DNA from 2 places in the Shewanella sp. ALD9 genome. Region 2 is predicted to be linked to the other one. Evidence: predicted binding sites of a transcription regulator. Region 2 holds the regulator's gene; the other holds the start of a gene.

Region 1 (7,576 bases), on a different contig from region 2:
CTAACAATTCAGGCGCTAGTTTAGACGCTAAGAAAATTGCCGTTGGACCATCTGCTCCACCAATAATGGCAATAGCTGCAGCATCTTGCATACTAAACTCAAACCCAGGCACCCAATTTAAGGCAATAGCACCAAGTAAAGTGGCAAAAATCCCAAATTGCGCCGCTGCCCCTAACAATAGTGTTTTAGGGTTAGCAATTAGCGCACCAAAATCAGTTAATGCACCCACCCCCATGAAGATGAGCAATGGGAATACCCCAGTCTCAATCCCGACATGGTAAGCGTAATACAGTAAGCCACCTTCATCGGTAAAACCTGCATTAGGAATGTTGGCTAATATGGCGCCAAATCCGATAGGTAATAACAATAACGGTTCAAATCCTTTAATTATCGCTAGAAATAACAATAAACAACCAACAGCCATCATTAGCAGTTGGCCACCAGTAAAGTTAGCGACACCCGTTTCAGCCCAAAAAGCCAATAATCCTTCCATTTCGACCTCTTATGCTAATGACAACAATGTTGAACCTACAGTTACACTGTCACCCTGCTTAACCGCTAACTGAGTTACAACACCATCTTGTTGAGCACGAATTTCGGTTTCCATTTTCATCGCCTCCAGGATAATGATCACTTCACCGGTTTTAACCGCTTGACCATTACTGACTAACACTTTGAAAATATTTCCCGATAACGGCGCGGCCATGGTGCACTTAATCTCACCCGTAGGCGCTGAGGCGACCGTTGCAGACGCTGCCGTAATAGGTGCAGCTGATGCTGGCGCGATGTGACCAATCTCACCACCTTCACTCACTTCGACCACAAAATGTTGACCATCGACATCGACGGTATAGGTTTGTGGGCCTTTATCGGCTTTCACTTGTAAATCATCTGCACTTGGGACAGGTTCAAACGCATCCGGATTGCCGCGATTTTTAAGAAACTTAAGACCAATTTGATTGAACAACGCATAAGTCATTACATCGTCATCTGATTCTGCAGCTAAACTAAAGCCCTGCTCTTTGGCGGCTTCGGCAAGCTCGACACGTAACTTATCCAATTCTGGTGCAATTAAATCGGCTGGGCGACACGTAATTGGCTGTTCGCCTTTTAGCACTCTGGCTTGTAGTTCTGCATTAACTGGCGCTGGTGTCGCACCATATTCGCCTTTTAGTACACCTTCGGTCTCTTTGGTCATCGACTTGTAACGCTCACCCATCAGCACATTGATCACCGACTGTGAGCCAACAATTTGCGATGTTGGGGTAACGAGAGGCAAGAAACCAAGATCTTCACGTACCCGCGGGATCTCTTCAAGCACGGCATCCATTTTGTCTGCTGCGCCCTGCTCTTTTAATTGATTTTCCATATTGGTTAGCATGCCGCCAGGTACTTGAGCACGTAAAATACGTGAATCAATGCCTTTTAGTGCACCTTCAAAACGGACGTATTTTTTACGCACTTCACGAAAATAGGCTGCTATCTCTTCTAGCAACACCATATCGTAACCGGTTGCCCTGTCGGTATCTTCAACCATTGCCACTAACGTTTCGGTAGCGCTGTGGCCGTAGGTTTGGCTCATTGAAGATATTGCGGTATCAAGCACATCAACGCCCGCTTCAATCGCTTTTTGATATGTAGCGCTGCTTAGGCCCGTTGTAGCATGACAATGCATCGACACCATTAAGTCCGTTTGTGATTTTAAGCGGCTAATGAGGTCATAAGCTTGCATTGGCTTAAGTAAACCCGCCATATCTTTAATACATAAAGAATCTGCGCCCATGTCTTCTAGGCGTTTAGCCATATCAACCCAAGTATCAATGTTGTGAACAGGGCTAGTGGTAAATGAAATGGTGCCTTGGGCATGGCCGCCCACGTTTTTAACCGCTTTAACCGCGGTTTCAAGATTACGGACATCATTCATTGCGTCGAAGATACGAAATACATCAACGCCATTGGTATGAGCTCGTTCTACAAAACGCGTAACGACATCGTCGGCATAATGTCGATAACCTAATAAATTTTGGCCTCGAAGCAACATTTGTTGCGGGGTATTAGGCATGGATTTTTTCAATTCGCGAATACGATCCCATGGATCTTCGCCTAAATAACGAATGCATGAATCAAAAGTTGCGCCGCCCCAAGACTCTAGTGACCAGAAGCCTACTTTATCTAATAACGGTGCTATAGGTAACATATCGTCAATACGTAAACGTGTTGCCAATAATGATTGATGTGCGTCACGCAGGACGACATCGGTTAATGCTAATGGCTTGCTCATAATGACTCCAAATTTATTTCGCGCGGTATTGATGTATCGCAGAGGTAATAGCGGCAACCAGCTTAGGGTCTAAGACGGTATGTTTAGGCACATTAGCACTTACCGTTGCTAGCGTAGGAACCTCTACTGGGGCCGGAAAAAGCTTGGCAACAATGCCAATACCGATGATTAAGATACTCAAAAAAATAAATACTAAACCCATGCCCATTACCATAATGCCTAGCGCATCGGATAACTGCTCAGATATCGATGTCATGTGTCCTCACTTTATCTGTTAAACATCAAACCAATACGTTGACTATTCTGTACCGTCCCTCAATGTGCTATCACGGTGCAATGTCACAAAACGTGCACCAAGACAACAACATCCTTAACGACTACAGACATAACTTGACTACTCAAGAAGCATAAATATTCAAACTCAACGCTTATTCAATGAAGGTGTATTTCATGGTAAAAACCGCAAACTGAGTTTGTAAACCTAAAATCCTGTCACAAAATATAAACAATTTACACCAACAATGCTATCTTTTTGTAAATTGGTCTTACCAAAATAGAGAGAACCAATTAAACAAAATCAATAAAATACAAAAAAAATGATAATAACCTGATGAATCATCAATAAAATCACTATATTCACTTTAAAATTAACAAATTCATAATTCAATGATAAAAATCACTCACACTTTATTGGTTTAACAAATTGATGAAATAGATGATTAAACATGACATGAGTAATAAGTGAATAAAGATGTGAAAATCAAATTTTATGAGATAAAGCGGCTGCAGTAAGATGAGAAAGACAATGAAAAGTAAGCAAAAAAAAAGCCCTGCATTGATGCAGGGCCTTTTTATTATGGTGCGCGTGGGAGGAGTCGAACCTCCGACCGCCTGGTTCGTAGCCAGGTACTCTATCCAGCTGAGCTACACGCGCAAAATCGGTAAAACAAGCCATTCATAAATAATGCTATCGTCTGCACTTCATGTGCGTGACGTTATTTAATGAATGGCGGAGAAGGAGGGATTCGAACCCTCGATGGGATTTAAAGCCCATACTCCCTTAGCAGGGGAGCGCCTTCGGCCACTCGGCCACCTCTCCGCAATATATGGTGCGCGTGGGAGGAGTCGAACCTCCGACCGCCTGGTTCGTAGCCAGGTACTCTATCCAGCTGAGCTACACGCGCATAAATTGGGTTTTTAGTGAAACATGAAATGGTGCGCGTGGGAGGAGTCGAACCTCCGACCGCCTGGTTCGTAGCCAGGTACTCTATCCAGCTGAGCTACACGCGCATTCATGTTTAACACTTTAATAGATAATGGTGCGGATGGGAGGAGTCGAACCTCCGACCGCCTGGTTCGTAGCCAGGTACTCTATCCAGCTGAGCTACATCCGCATCGTATATCTATTGTAAGAAATGGCGGAGAAGGAGGGATTCGAACCCTCGATGGGATTTAAAGCCCATACTCCCTTAGCAGGGGAGCGCCTTCGGCCACTCGGCCACCTCTCCGTTTCTTGGCGCACATATTACTGTTTGATGAAAATAAGTCAAACCCTTTTTAGGAAACCTAACTTCATTTGGAGTGTTTTTAAGCACATTGGAGATAATAGACTCAAATCTTGATGAAAACAGTCGTTTTTTGATGAATATTCTTTTTAATTTACAGACATAATCTCATTAAACCTCTGTTCGTCCGACAAGCGTTTTAAGGTTTTTAACCAAAGATATAATTAAACACATCGTTGATTTAAACAACCTAGCCTAGTCATTGGGTGATTTATACTCACTATTACAATTCAACATCATATTAACCAATATCGACAATAGCCGCATAATGCCATTTAGGAAGGTTAATTTGCTATAGCTTGCACGAGATTACGATGGGATTTGTATTGATCAACGATTCCCATTACAACGCTATAATCAAGATGAATTAAGCACATTTAAATAATGACTCGTTAAAAAAAATGGTTTGATACCAATTGTTAGCTACAAATAGCATCCAGTGATAATTCAACACGAGTAAAATAAATACGTTAGTCGGATGGTAAATAAATGACGACTCATTTATAGATGCGTTTAACAAACTGAATCAGTGTGTTAAAAAGTGCTTTGTGAGAGCCTCATTCATTCCACTTCAGTCTTGTATCAACTTAAGGGGAAATTGTCCTGCTCACACCAACAACCTTAAATTGGAGCTGTGAGGTACTCTACGCTAGAGCTAATGTAACCTCAACGCAGAATAACAGATGGGTAAATTGATAAACGTAGAATGTTTACTGGTCACTCATATTTAAATTGACTCGTTATTATTTGAATTTGGTTCTAAATTTAGCTCTGCATTTGGGTTAACCCAGCGAAATGACACGTAACTAGCGGGTCTTTTAATTGAAGCAATCGCATAAACAAAGGACAGTTTGATGACAGTGAAAATTCCGAGCAGAGGTTAACGAATAAGGGCTGATTAAACTAAAGCGGTAATGCCACTGCAATACAAAAACAAAAACAAAAACAAAAAAGCCAGCAAATGCTGGCTTTAATGATATCGACATCATCTGTCGAAATTAGTAATTACCACCTTCAGAAGGGGTACCTGACTTCTCAGACTGAATACGTTGGTAGATCTCTTCACGGTGAACAGATACTTCTTTAGGTGCGTTAACACCAATACGTACCTGATTACCTTTAACACCTAACACAGTAACGGTGACTTCATCACCAATCATTAATGTTTCGCCTACTCGACGAGTCAAAATTAGCATTCGATTGCTCCTTTAAGTTCAATCTGCATAACACGCTTTGTCCGTAATATGCGCTCATTATAAGGTCTGCTTTACATAAAATCATAGTATCAATTGGTGAATACATCAGTTTATAAAGCAAATTCTCTTAGGAAATCATAAAACTTGACGATTAGTCGTCTTTTAAAAACGAGATCAACCGTAAATTATTCATATTCACGATATAAGACTCCGTTACTAAACAATCCAATACGGCAAACCAATAACAAAAACGATAGGAATTGAAAACCAATACAACATTAGAGTACTACATATAAGTACAATAATAAGCATTGCCCAACGCTAGCAACCCTTTTAAACGCTTTTACTGTTAGCAAGTTAGTTCACTATGCCAAATCTATTCATAGCACTCAAGTCATAAAGTCGCATATCTTAGACTTTATGACTCAATTGCCAAAAAAACGCTAATCTACAGATTTTATTAACTTAAACGTTCGTTTACCCAGGGCTCTACAAGGGCTAATGCTGCGGCTAGATTCTCAGGTTGAGTACCGCCAGCTTGTGCCATATCAGGACGACCACCGCCCTTACCGCCAACATGCTGTGCAACCATTGCGACTAACTCACCCGCTTTGACCTTCTTGGTTAAATCGTTGCTGACTCCAGCAATTAAATTAACTTTACCGTCTTTAGCAGTACCTAGCACAATAATCGCAGACTTTAGCTTTTGCTTCAGCTCATCCTGTAAACCACGTAGTGAACCTGGGTCAATACCATCAAGTTGTTTAACTAAAAGTTTAACGCCATTGATTTCTACTGCATCACCGGCCATATCAGCACTGGCCGCAGCAGCTAACTTATCTTTTAATTGAGATAAATCTTTTTCTAATTGCTTCACTTTATCTAGCTGAGCTTTTAACTTAGCGACTACCGAAGCACTATCTGATTTTAGTAGTTGTGCAGCCTCATCTAACATGGCTTGTTGATCAGCAATATAAGCCATTGCAGCAATACCTGTTACAGCTTCAATACGACGCACACCGGCAGCAATACCATTCTCAGAAGTGATTTTAAATAAACCGATATCTCCAGTGCGGCCAACGTGAGTACCACCACACAGTTCGATAGAGAAATCACCCATAGTGACAACACGTACTTGGTCATCGTATTTCTCACCAAATAGTGCCATTGCACCTTTTTCTTTGGCTTCATCAATGCCCATTTCAGTGGTACAAAGTTCATGGTTACGACGAATTTGGGTATTAACTAAATCTTCGACAGCCTTCAATTCTGATGGCTTAACCGCTTCAAAATGAGCAAAGTCAAAACGTAAACGTTCAGGATTAACAAGTGAACCTTTTTGAGACACATGTGAGCCTAACACTTGACGTAATGCAGCATGCAATAAGTGAGTAACAGAATGATTTAATTGCGTACGATGACGTAAGTTTTTATCCACTTGTGCGGTTAACTGCTGGCCTATGACTAACTGACCTTGAGCTAATTGACCTTGGTGACCGGTAGCTGGACCAAACTTTTGAGTATCGGCAACGGCAAATACTACGCCTTCAGCTGTCAACTGGCCTTTATCACCAACCTGCCCACCAGATTCAGCATAAAATGGTGTGTTGTCTAATACTACGACAGCATCCTGACCCGCTATCACGGTATCAACCGCTTTACCGTCAACATATAAAGCAATCACGTTTGGCTGACCAGTTAACTCGGTATAACCGCTAAATGAGGTTTCTGCATCGATAATTAATTGGCTATTATAATCAGCGCCAAAGTTGCCTGCAGCTTGTGCACGGCTTCTTTGTTCAGCCATTGCTGACTCAAAGCCAGCTTCATCAACGTTAATATCACGTTCACGACAAACATCTGCAGTTAAATCGACAGGAAAACCATAGGTGTCATACAGTTTAAATAAGGTGTCACCATCTAAAGTATCACCTTGCAAGCTATTCAACGCGCCGTCTAAAATAACTAAACCGCGCTCAAGAGTGCGAGCAAACTGCTCTTCTTCCGCTTTTAAGGCTTTTTCAACAATAGCTTGAGTTTGTTTTAAACCAATGGCGGCATCGCCCATTACGCTTATAAGCGTTGGCACAAGTTTGTAGAAGAATGCGTCATTAGCACCCAGCTTGTTACCATGACGAACTGCACGACGAATAATACGACGCAACACATAACCACGACCTTCATTTGATGGCATAACACCATCAGCAATTAAAAAGGCACATGAACGAATATGGTCGGCAATAACACGCAGAGATTTATTTTCTAAATCAGTTACACCGATAATTTCAGCTGTTTTGGCAATAAGTTGTTTAAAAATATCGATTTCGTAGTTTGAATGCACGCCTTGCATAATCGCAGCAATACGCTCAATACCCATACCAGTATCAACAGAAGGTTTTGGCAATGGCAACATTTCACCGTCGGCCTGACGGTTGTACTGCATAAATACAATGTTCCAAATTTCAATAAAGCGGTCACCGTCTTCTTCAGGCGTGCCAGGACGGCCACCCCAAATATGATCACCATGATCGTAG
Region 2 (7,576 bases):
TTAGAAATTCGCGCCATATTGAAACAACGTAATGTCAGTGCCGTGTTTGTGACTCACAGTAAAGATGAAGCATTTGTGTTTGCAGATAAACTGGCTTTATTTAAGGATGGCGCCATTATTCAGCATGGTAAAGCCGAAACCTTATACAGTGCACCAACTGATCGCTACGTTGCCGACTTTTTAGGCGCAGGTAATTATTTACCTGTTACGGTCACCTCCAGCCATCAAGTGCACTATTCTTTGGGCGATCTTAGCAGCACAGAAGCATTGTCTTTACCTGTTGGCAGCCAAGGGCAATTATTATTGAGACCACAGCAAATTGAGTTACATCCTTGTATCAATGGCCGAGGATGCATTGTCGAAAGGCATTTCCTTGGTACGGTATGTCATTATCAGGTCCAAATTGGCGATGATATTTTGGACGTCAGTAGCCAATCAACGACGTTAATGCCCGGTCAACGAGTGGACATAAATATTACAGCGCATCCACTGGTGATTTTTAATTAACTATCAATGCTGTAATTTTAATTGTCCAGCCTGTAGTGAACCTTAGTTCGGGGAAAGTGGTTATCAAATTACCCTTTGTTTGCTAAAAGTGTTGCTAACAGTACGTTATTAACTTGTAATAACGCTGCTTTAAACACCCCAGCAATAAGATACTTACCTCATGCTTGCAAAATAATGGCTAATTTTACGATGACATAGGCTAAATATCTGATTTAGGGCTTACTTTTTGGCCCTTAACTCTAGTGAGTTCGTTAACAATTGTAATGAATGATCAAGCTGTTATCTGCACGAATATGAATACAATATGTATTACAAACGGGCTAAATGTGAGTACACTTCAAGTAATTTAAATTTGATTAAGTTAATCTAATGATTAGCTTAACTGGTAAGAGATGTTAATCGCCGTCGAATAACATCAAAACGTTAAATTATCACCGTTTAGGCCGACATTTAGTATTAAGATGGATGAAGTTAATATGGGTAACCAAGTTATGCCTCGTGAACAGTTAGGAATTTGCGCAGAAGGGAATTTACACAGTGTGTACTTGATGTTTAATGCCAACGATGGTGTTGAAGATCAGTTACGCCCATCTATTGCTAATGTAGCGCAGTATATTTATGAACTCACGGATCAATATGCCGACAGTGCTTTTAATGGCTTTGTGGGTATTGGGGCTAATTTTTGGGATACCTTTTATCCAGAATCTCGCCCTGCATTATTAAAACCTTTTCCGGCCATGAGTGAAGGTAACCGTGATGCACCTGCAATGGAATATGATCTGTTTATTCATATCCGTTGTGATCGCTATGATATTTTGCATCTTGTCGCCAATGAAATTAACCAAATGTTTGAAGATTTGGTCGAGTTAGTCGATGAGGAACGTGGCTTTCGCTTTATGGACAGTCGTGACTTAACTGGTTTTGTTGATGGTACTGAAAACCCTAAAGGACGCCATCGTCAACAAGTTGCACTTGTCGGTGATGAAGATCAAGAATTTGTCTCTGGTAGTTATGTTCATGTTCAAAAATACATGCATAACTTAAGTAAGTGGCATCGTTTACCGCTTAAAAAACAAGAAGATATTTTTGGTCGTACCAAAGTTGATGATATTGAGTATGAATCAGAAGATAAGCCATTAACCAGCCACACAAAACGAGTTAACTTAAAAGATCCACACGGTAACGCATTAGAAATTTTACGTCAAAGCATGCCATATGGTTCGATTAGAGAACAAGGATTGATGTTTATTTCAGTATGTCGTACACCGGATCACTTCGAACAAATGCTCCGCAGTATGGTGCACGGTGATGGTCACGGGAATCATGATCATTTGATGTTGTTTACTAAAGCGCTGACTGGGTCGTCTTTCTTTGTGCCATCATTGGATTTTTTAACTCAATTTGATGATGCGTAAACGCCAGTTTTAGGTAATAAAAAAGCAATGCCATGGCATTGCTTTTTTATTGAAATGGTTTTTTATTCACTATAGTTGAATAAAGATCTAACCGTTTCTAATGTCTCATCAATGGTTTTAATACTTGCTGGACAGATGAAAATAGTATCATCACCGGCAATAGTACCTAATATCCCTTCTGGTTTGCCTATTGAATCGAGCAAACGGGCGATTAATTGCGCAGCACCAGGGCTAGTTCTTACCACGATCATGGCTTGGTTATGATCGACATCCAATACCAAATTTTTAACTGGGCTACCCGCAGTAGGTACGCCTAGCTCGGCAGGGAGGCAATACACCATCTCTTGCTTAGCGTTGCGAGTGCGTACAGCACCAAATTTGCTGAGCATACGTGATACTTTAGATTGATTAATATTACCGAATCCTTCGGCTTGAAGCGCATTAACAATCTCGCTTTGGCTTCCAAAACGTTCTTCTTTGAGAATCGCTTTAAAAGTGCGTACGAGCTCATCCTGATTTCTTGTCGCTGGCATAGTGATAATTCATCTTATAGTTGTTATTCAAAAATCTAGCACATTTTGAATAGATTGACTTATTAAGTCAAGAAAGAATCAGATTTATTGAATAAAAATTCATTTTTTAATGGAACTTTAAACTGACACTAATAACTAATCCGGCGACTCATTTAAACCATAGGCTTTAGGATAAGGGTAACGATTGTTTTGTCAGTACCAATAGCGTATCACCATTTATAGACAATAGATTGAGTTTTCCTTTAGAGAAATCAACTTGTTCTACCAATGAAATCGCTTGCATCAGTTCAGCTTCTTGGGTGATTAAACTATCGATACAGGCTTTCATAGTCGAACCTGATGGTGCAAGTTGAAGCAAGTGACCTTGTTGGGCGTAACGACCAAAAAATTGATTACAGCTATTATTACCTGTCAGTTCACCGTTTGGAGCAAAAACTAAATTTGCTGGGCTATTATTAATGGTAGGAGTGTCGAGGACGACTTCTACATGCCAAGTACCAATTAATTGTTCATTTGAGACAATTTGAGTGTGGCTTTGACAAGCACTAAGGCCTAAAAATATAACAGTGGCGCCGAGAATATGCTTTATCATGTTGAGAGATTTCCATATACCAAAAAATTGCCGTTATTCTACTACTTGAGTGTGAATAAGAGCGTAAATAATTGTAATGTTTTGGATTAATGAACATTATTTAACGTATTAAAGAGTCGCAAATGATCAAATTAGTTAAAGTGTTACATTTCGTCGGTTTAATCATGTTGTTGGTGGGTGTCGGCTTATATTGGCAAAGTGATATCGGTCAACAAGTCAGTGGGATGTTGGTCATTGCTTCACTCATTGGCGTGGGAACACTAATTATGTCTCCGCTGCCCGTTGCGCTAGTGATAGAATGGGCTAAGAAACAATCTCCCAATTCAGGGTCAAAGGAATAATCATTGTCATTTATTATCCGTAAGGCGTTATTAACCGATGTTGCTGCTATTGTGCAGTTAGAACGAGCCCATGTTGATGATGAGTTGGTAGGTTCAAATAGCCAACTTCATGCTCATTCATTTACCAAAGCAGAGGTGAGCCAGTTGATAAATCAACATTGGTTTATCGTAGCTGAAGAGCAAGGGGTGATCATTGGATATGTGATGGCGGCAAAATGGTCATTTTTTTCCTCGCAACCATTGTACCGACATATTATTCAAAAACTTAAGTTTGCCGATTTAAATGGACAAGCTTTATCGACGACTAACACGTGCCAATATGGACCCGTTTGGATACAAGAATCAAAACGCGGCCAGGGAGTTTTTTCGGCGCTGGTTACCGAATTAAAAAAACAAGTGGCAGATACCTTTCCATTTATGGTGACGTATGTTGCCGCTGACAATGCGCGTTCGTTGGCAGCACATCAACAAAAAGCCGCAATGACAGAGATTGATCAATTTCGTTTTGAACAACGTGATTATTGTTTACTGGCCACAGCTAATATTACGTGATCGTTATACTAAGGGGTGTTGATAAAGTGGTTATTTATGAGGAATATTATGAGTACTAACTTTGAAGCACTCTTTTCACCCTATTTGGATTTAAGGTTATCTGCATTTGACAATATGAAGCTAATAGCCGCGGTGTTGACTGATGCGACAGAGTTGTATGAGTGTGTCGAAGCCGATTTACAAAATCCAGATGATCCGCAATTGCAGCAATCGGGGTATTTTGTGCGCTGGCAAGACATGTGGCTATTTTGTGGCGTAACCAATAATTATCAAGCAGCGATTGCGCTATTTACCGATGTCGAGCGGATTAACTTAGCGTCTATCAGTGTCAAAGTAGTGCCCGTAATGACAATGCAACAAGTGTCGTTTATGTGTATTGAAAGTTCACATTTCGATCATTGTTAACGAGTTCGATCACCTTGTACTTATGCTGACTTAGTTTGATTACGCTTAAGTCTATTTGGGCTAAATTTATTGTTGTGCAATAGCCTTGAGAGGCTTTAATACGATCTAGATTTTGTCTGAGTTTGGCTCATTGAGCTTATTGAGTTAGATTATTAATCTAGATTATTTATCGGGATCATTGAGCTGCATCAACACTAGTGGTCGTTGTTCACTGTGATAGCGACGATACAACTGAGTGATGTCTGCTGGTATCGCTGATAAATCATTTTGACCTATCACGACATTTTGATCTATAACGATAAAGTGCTGCTGTTGATATAAGCCAATTAACCACGGATGAGCAAACAAGAAGCAATTTTTAGCGGTTAATTTGGGCGCGATAAATTTCAATAACTGAGTTGAAAGCTGTTGTCCACGGTAGTCAGGGTGAACCAATAATCCATTGATTAATTGATATTGGCCAATAGATTTAACTCTTACCGCAGCGATTATTTTTTGCTGGCTTATATCAACTTCATCAGTAGCTGGTGGGCTTAGATGATGAATGACAGCCACAGACTCTTTCTGAGCTAATCGAGCATAAGGCATATGTTGACGATAGAATAACTTGATTGCAGACCACTGTTTAATGGCTGGCAAGTTAATGGCTGGAATGTTAGTAACAGGGCTGTTTATCGCACAGGGGTTAGTTGCCGTTGATGGCTGGTGGTTTGCTGTTATCTTTGTGTTTAGCCAAGTGGGTTGATACATAATCTGAGCCATTGTTGAGATTAAATGTTGAGATTAAATGTTTAGATCAAATCATTGCATTGCCAATGATAGATAAAATAAAACCGCCAGTTGGCGGTTTTATTTTTTATCGTGTTAGCTTAATACAGACACTAGCTTAAGACGATAATTATGCTGGCTGATTATAAACCTGCATCTGCACGAAGTGCTTCAGCTTTATCGGTCGCTTCCCAAGGGAAGATATCACGGCCAAAGTGGCCATAAGCAGCAGTTTGCTGATAGATTGGGCGTGCCAAATCTAGCATTGCTGTTAAGCCGTATGGACGTAATTCGAAGTGTTGGCGTATTAATTTAATCAATACTTCTTCTGATACTTTACCTGTACCGAATGTTTCAATACTAATAGACGTTGGCTCTGCAACACCAATAGCATATGACACTTGTAGCTCACAACGGTCAGCTAGACCAGCAGCAACGATATTCTTAGCCACGTAACGTGCAGCATAAGCCGCACTACGGTCTACTTTTGATGGGTCTTTACCAGAGAAAGCACCACCACCATGACGAGCCATACCGCCGTAGGTATCTACAATAATTTTACGACCAGTTAAACCACAATCACCAACAGGGCCACCAATCACAAAGCGACCAGTAGGGTTGATAAAGTATTTAGTGTTTTTGTTTAACCATTGAGCAGGTAATACCGGCTTGATGATAGTTTCCATTACCGCTTCAATTAAATCAGCTTGACTCACGTCTTCACGATGTTGAGTTGATAATACAATCGCATCAATACCGATGATTTTGCCATCATCATAAGCAAACGTTACCTGGCTTTTAGCATCTGGGCGTAACCAAGGCAGTGTGCCGTCTTTGCGTACTTCAGACTGACGCTTAACTAATTTGTGCGCGTAAGTAATCGGTGCAGGCATTAATACATCAGTTTCATTGCTGGCATAACCAAACATTAAACCCTGATCACCAGCACCTTGCTCTGCAGGGTCTGAACGATCAACACCTTGATTGATGTCTGGTGACTGTTTGCCTATGGCATTAAGTACCGCACATGAATCAGCATCAAAACCCATATCTGAATTGGTGTAACCGATTTCGCGTACGGTTTTACGGGTAATTTCTTCAATGTCTACCCAAGCAGAAGTGGTGACTTCACCGCCCACTAATACCATACCGGTTTTGACATACGTTTCGCACGCAACACGAGCCTTTGGATCTTGCTCAAGTATTGCGTCTAATACCGCATCAGAAATCTGATCGGCGATTTTATCTGGATGACCTTCTGAGACAGACTCAGAGGTAAACAAGTGCTTTGCCATAATAGGAGAATCTCGTTGGTTGCATTTGAATATACGTCTAGACGTCTATTTTAGTCGAAATCTAATTTGATAACACCCCTTTGTACGAATTTAACTGGAGAATTGTGCAATGGAGCATAATTTTTTTTGTTAATCATAGATATGTTTATACTGGTGAAAAATCAAGTGTTTGATTCATATTGCTTTATTTAAATGCTCATCGACTTGCGCGGTGTATTAATCATAAAAATAGACAATGTTTTTGATAGATTAGAGATTATATTGCCTAATCAGAGCCATAGCTCTGCCAATCACGATACTTTTTATTTATAAGTGGCAATAAATAATTACTCTGTATTTATCTCATGTTATGGTCATGCTGACCATTTGATGCTGTGTTTACGATGTTTATTTATTGGCATTGTATGAAATCACCGTTTATTTGACGGTTAAAAAGAAACCCGAAAAATTTTAATTTGCGTCACATCGCCTTGTAGGGGAAAATATGGCTTCACAATTGCCCGTTAGACCTTACAAACAAGCAGGAGAGAGCATGTCATCTCGTAAAGTACTCGCTAACGCTATTCGCGCCCTAAGTATGGATGCGGTTCAAAAAGCTAACTCTGGTCATCCAGGTGCCCCAATGGGGATGGCAGATATCGCCGAAGTGCTATGGAATGATTTTCTTAAGCACAATCCAACTAATCCTAACTGGGTCGATCGCGATCGTTTTGTTCTGTCAAACGGTCATGGCTCTATGCTTATATACTCTTTATTGCATTTAACTGGCTATGAATTGCCTATTGAAGAGCTAAAGCAATTCCGTCAGCTGCATTCAAAAACGCCTGGTCATCCTGAATATGGTTATACCCCTGGTGTTGAAACTACAACCGGTCCTTTAGGCGCTGGTTTGAGTAATGCTGTTGGTATGGCTATTGCGGAAAAAACCTTGGCGGCTCAGTTTAACCGTCCAGGCCACGACATCGTCGATCACTTCACCTACTGTTTCTTAGGTGATGGCTGTTTAATGGAAGGTATTTCTCACGAAGTCAGTTCATTAGCCGGAACATTAGGCCTTGGAAAGTTAGTCGCATTTTGGGATGACAACGGTATTTCTATCGATGGTCATGTTGAAGGCTGGTTCACTGATGACACTCCTAAGCGTTTTGAAGCCTATGGCTGGCACGTT

What was found. Region 2 encodes ArgR, which controls arginine synthesis, uptake and breakdown. Its sites were predicted from a motif close to ANTGAATANNTATTCANT; they were not measured.
Region 1: a site for ArgR is predicted at 2,684-2,701, ahead of CXF88_RS04255 (OadG family transporter subunit). Genes of this name have one in related genera too.

The regions. Positions count from the first base shown of each region.
Region 1 covers NZ_PJCD01000002.1:168,598-176,173, forward strand. The annotation lists gene CXF88_RS04245 (sodium ion-translocating decarboxylase subunit beta) at 1-493, opposite strand, end outside; gene oadA (sodium-extruding oxaloacetate decarboxylase subunit alpha) at 503-2,281, opposite strand; gene CXF88_RS04255 (OadG family transporter subunit) at 2,295-2,537, opposite strand; tRNA gene CXF88_RS04260 (tRNA-Arg) at 3,139-3,215, opposite strand; tRNA gene CXF88_RS04265 (tRNA-Ser) at 3,289-3,380, opposite strand; tRNA gene CXF88_RS04270 (tRNA-Arg) at 3,389-3,465, opposite strand; tRNA gene CXF88_RS04275 (tRNA-Arg) at 3,495-3,571, opposite strand; tRNA gene CXF88_RS04280 (tRNA-Arg) at 3,599-3,675, opposite strand; tRNA gene CXF88_RS04285 (tRNA-Ser) at 3,698-3,789, opposite strand; gene csrA (carbon storage regulator CsrA) at 4,845-5,042, opposite strand; gene alaS (alanine--tRNA ligase) at 5,503-7,576, opposite strand, start outside.
Region 2 covers NZ_PJCD01000001.1:708,741-716,316, forward strand. The annotation lists gene CXF88_RS03290 (ABC transporter ATP-binding protein) at 1-507, shown strand, start outside; gene CXF88_RS03295 (Dyp-type peroxidase) at 984-1,922, shown strand; gene argR (transcriptional regulator ArgR) at 1,985-2,455, opposite strand; gene CXF88_RS03305 (META domain-containing protein) at 2,622-3,047, opposite strand; gene CXF88_RS03310 (hypothetical protein) at 3,170-3,388, shown strand; gene CXF88_RS03315 (GNAT family N-acetyltransferase) at 3,392-3,940, shown strand; gene CXF88_RS03320 (hypothetical protein) at 3,989-4,345, shown strand; gene CXF88_RS03325 (GNAT family N-acetyltransferase) at 4,508-5,095, opposite strand; gene metK (methionine adenosyltransferase) at 5,257-6,408, opposite strand; gene tkt (transketolase) at 6,941-7,576, shown strand, end outside.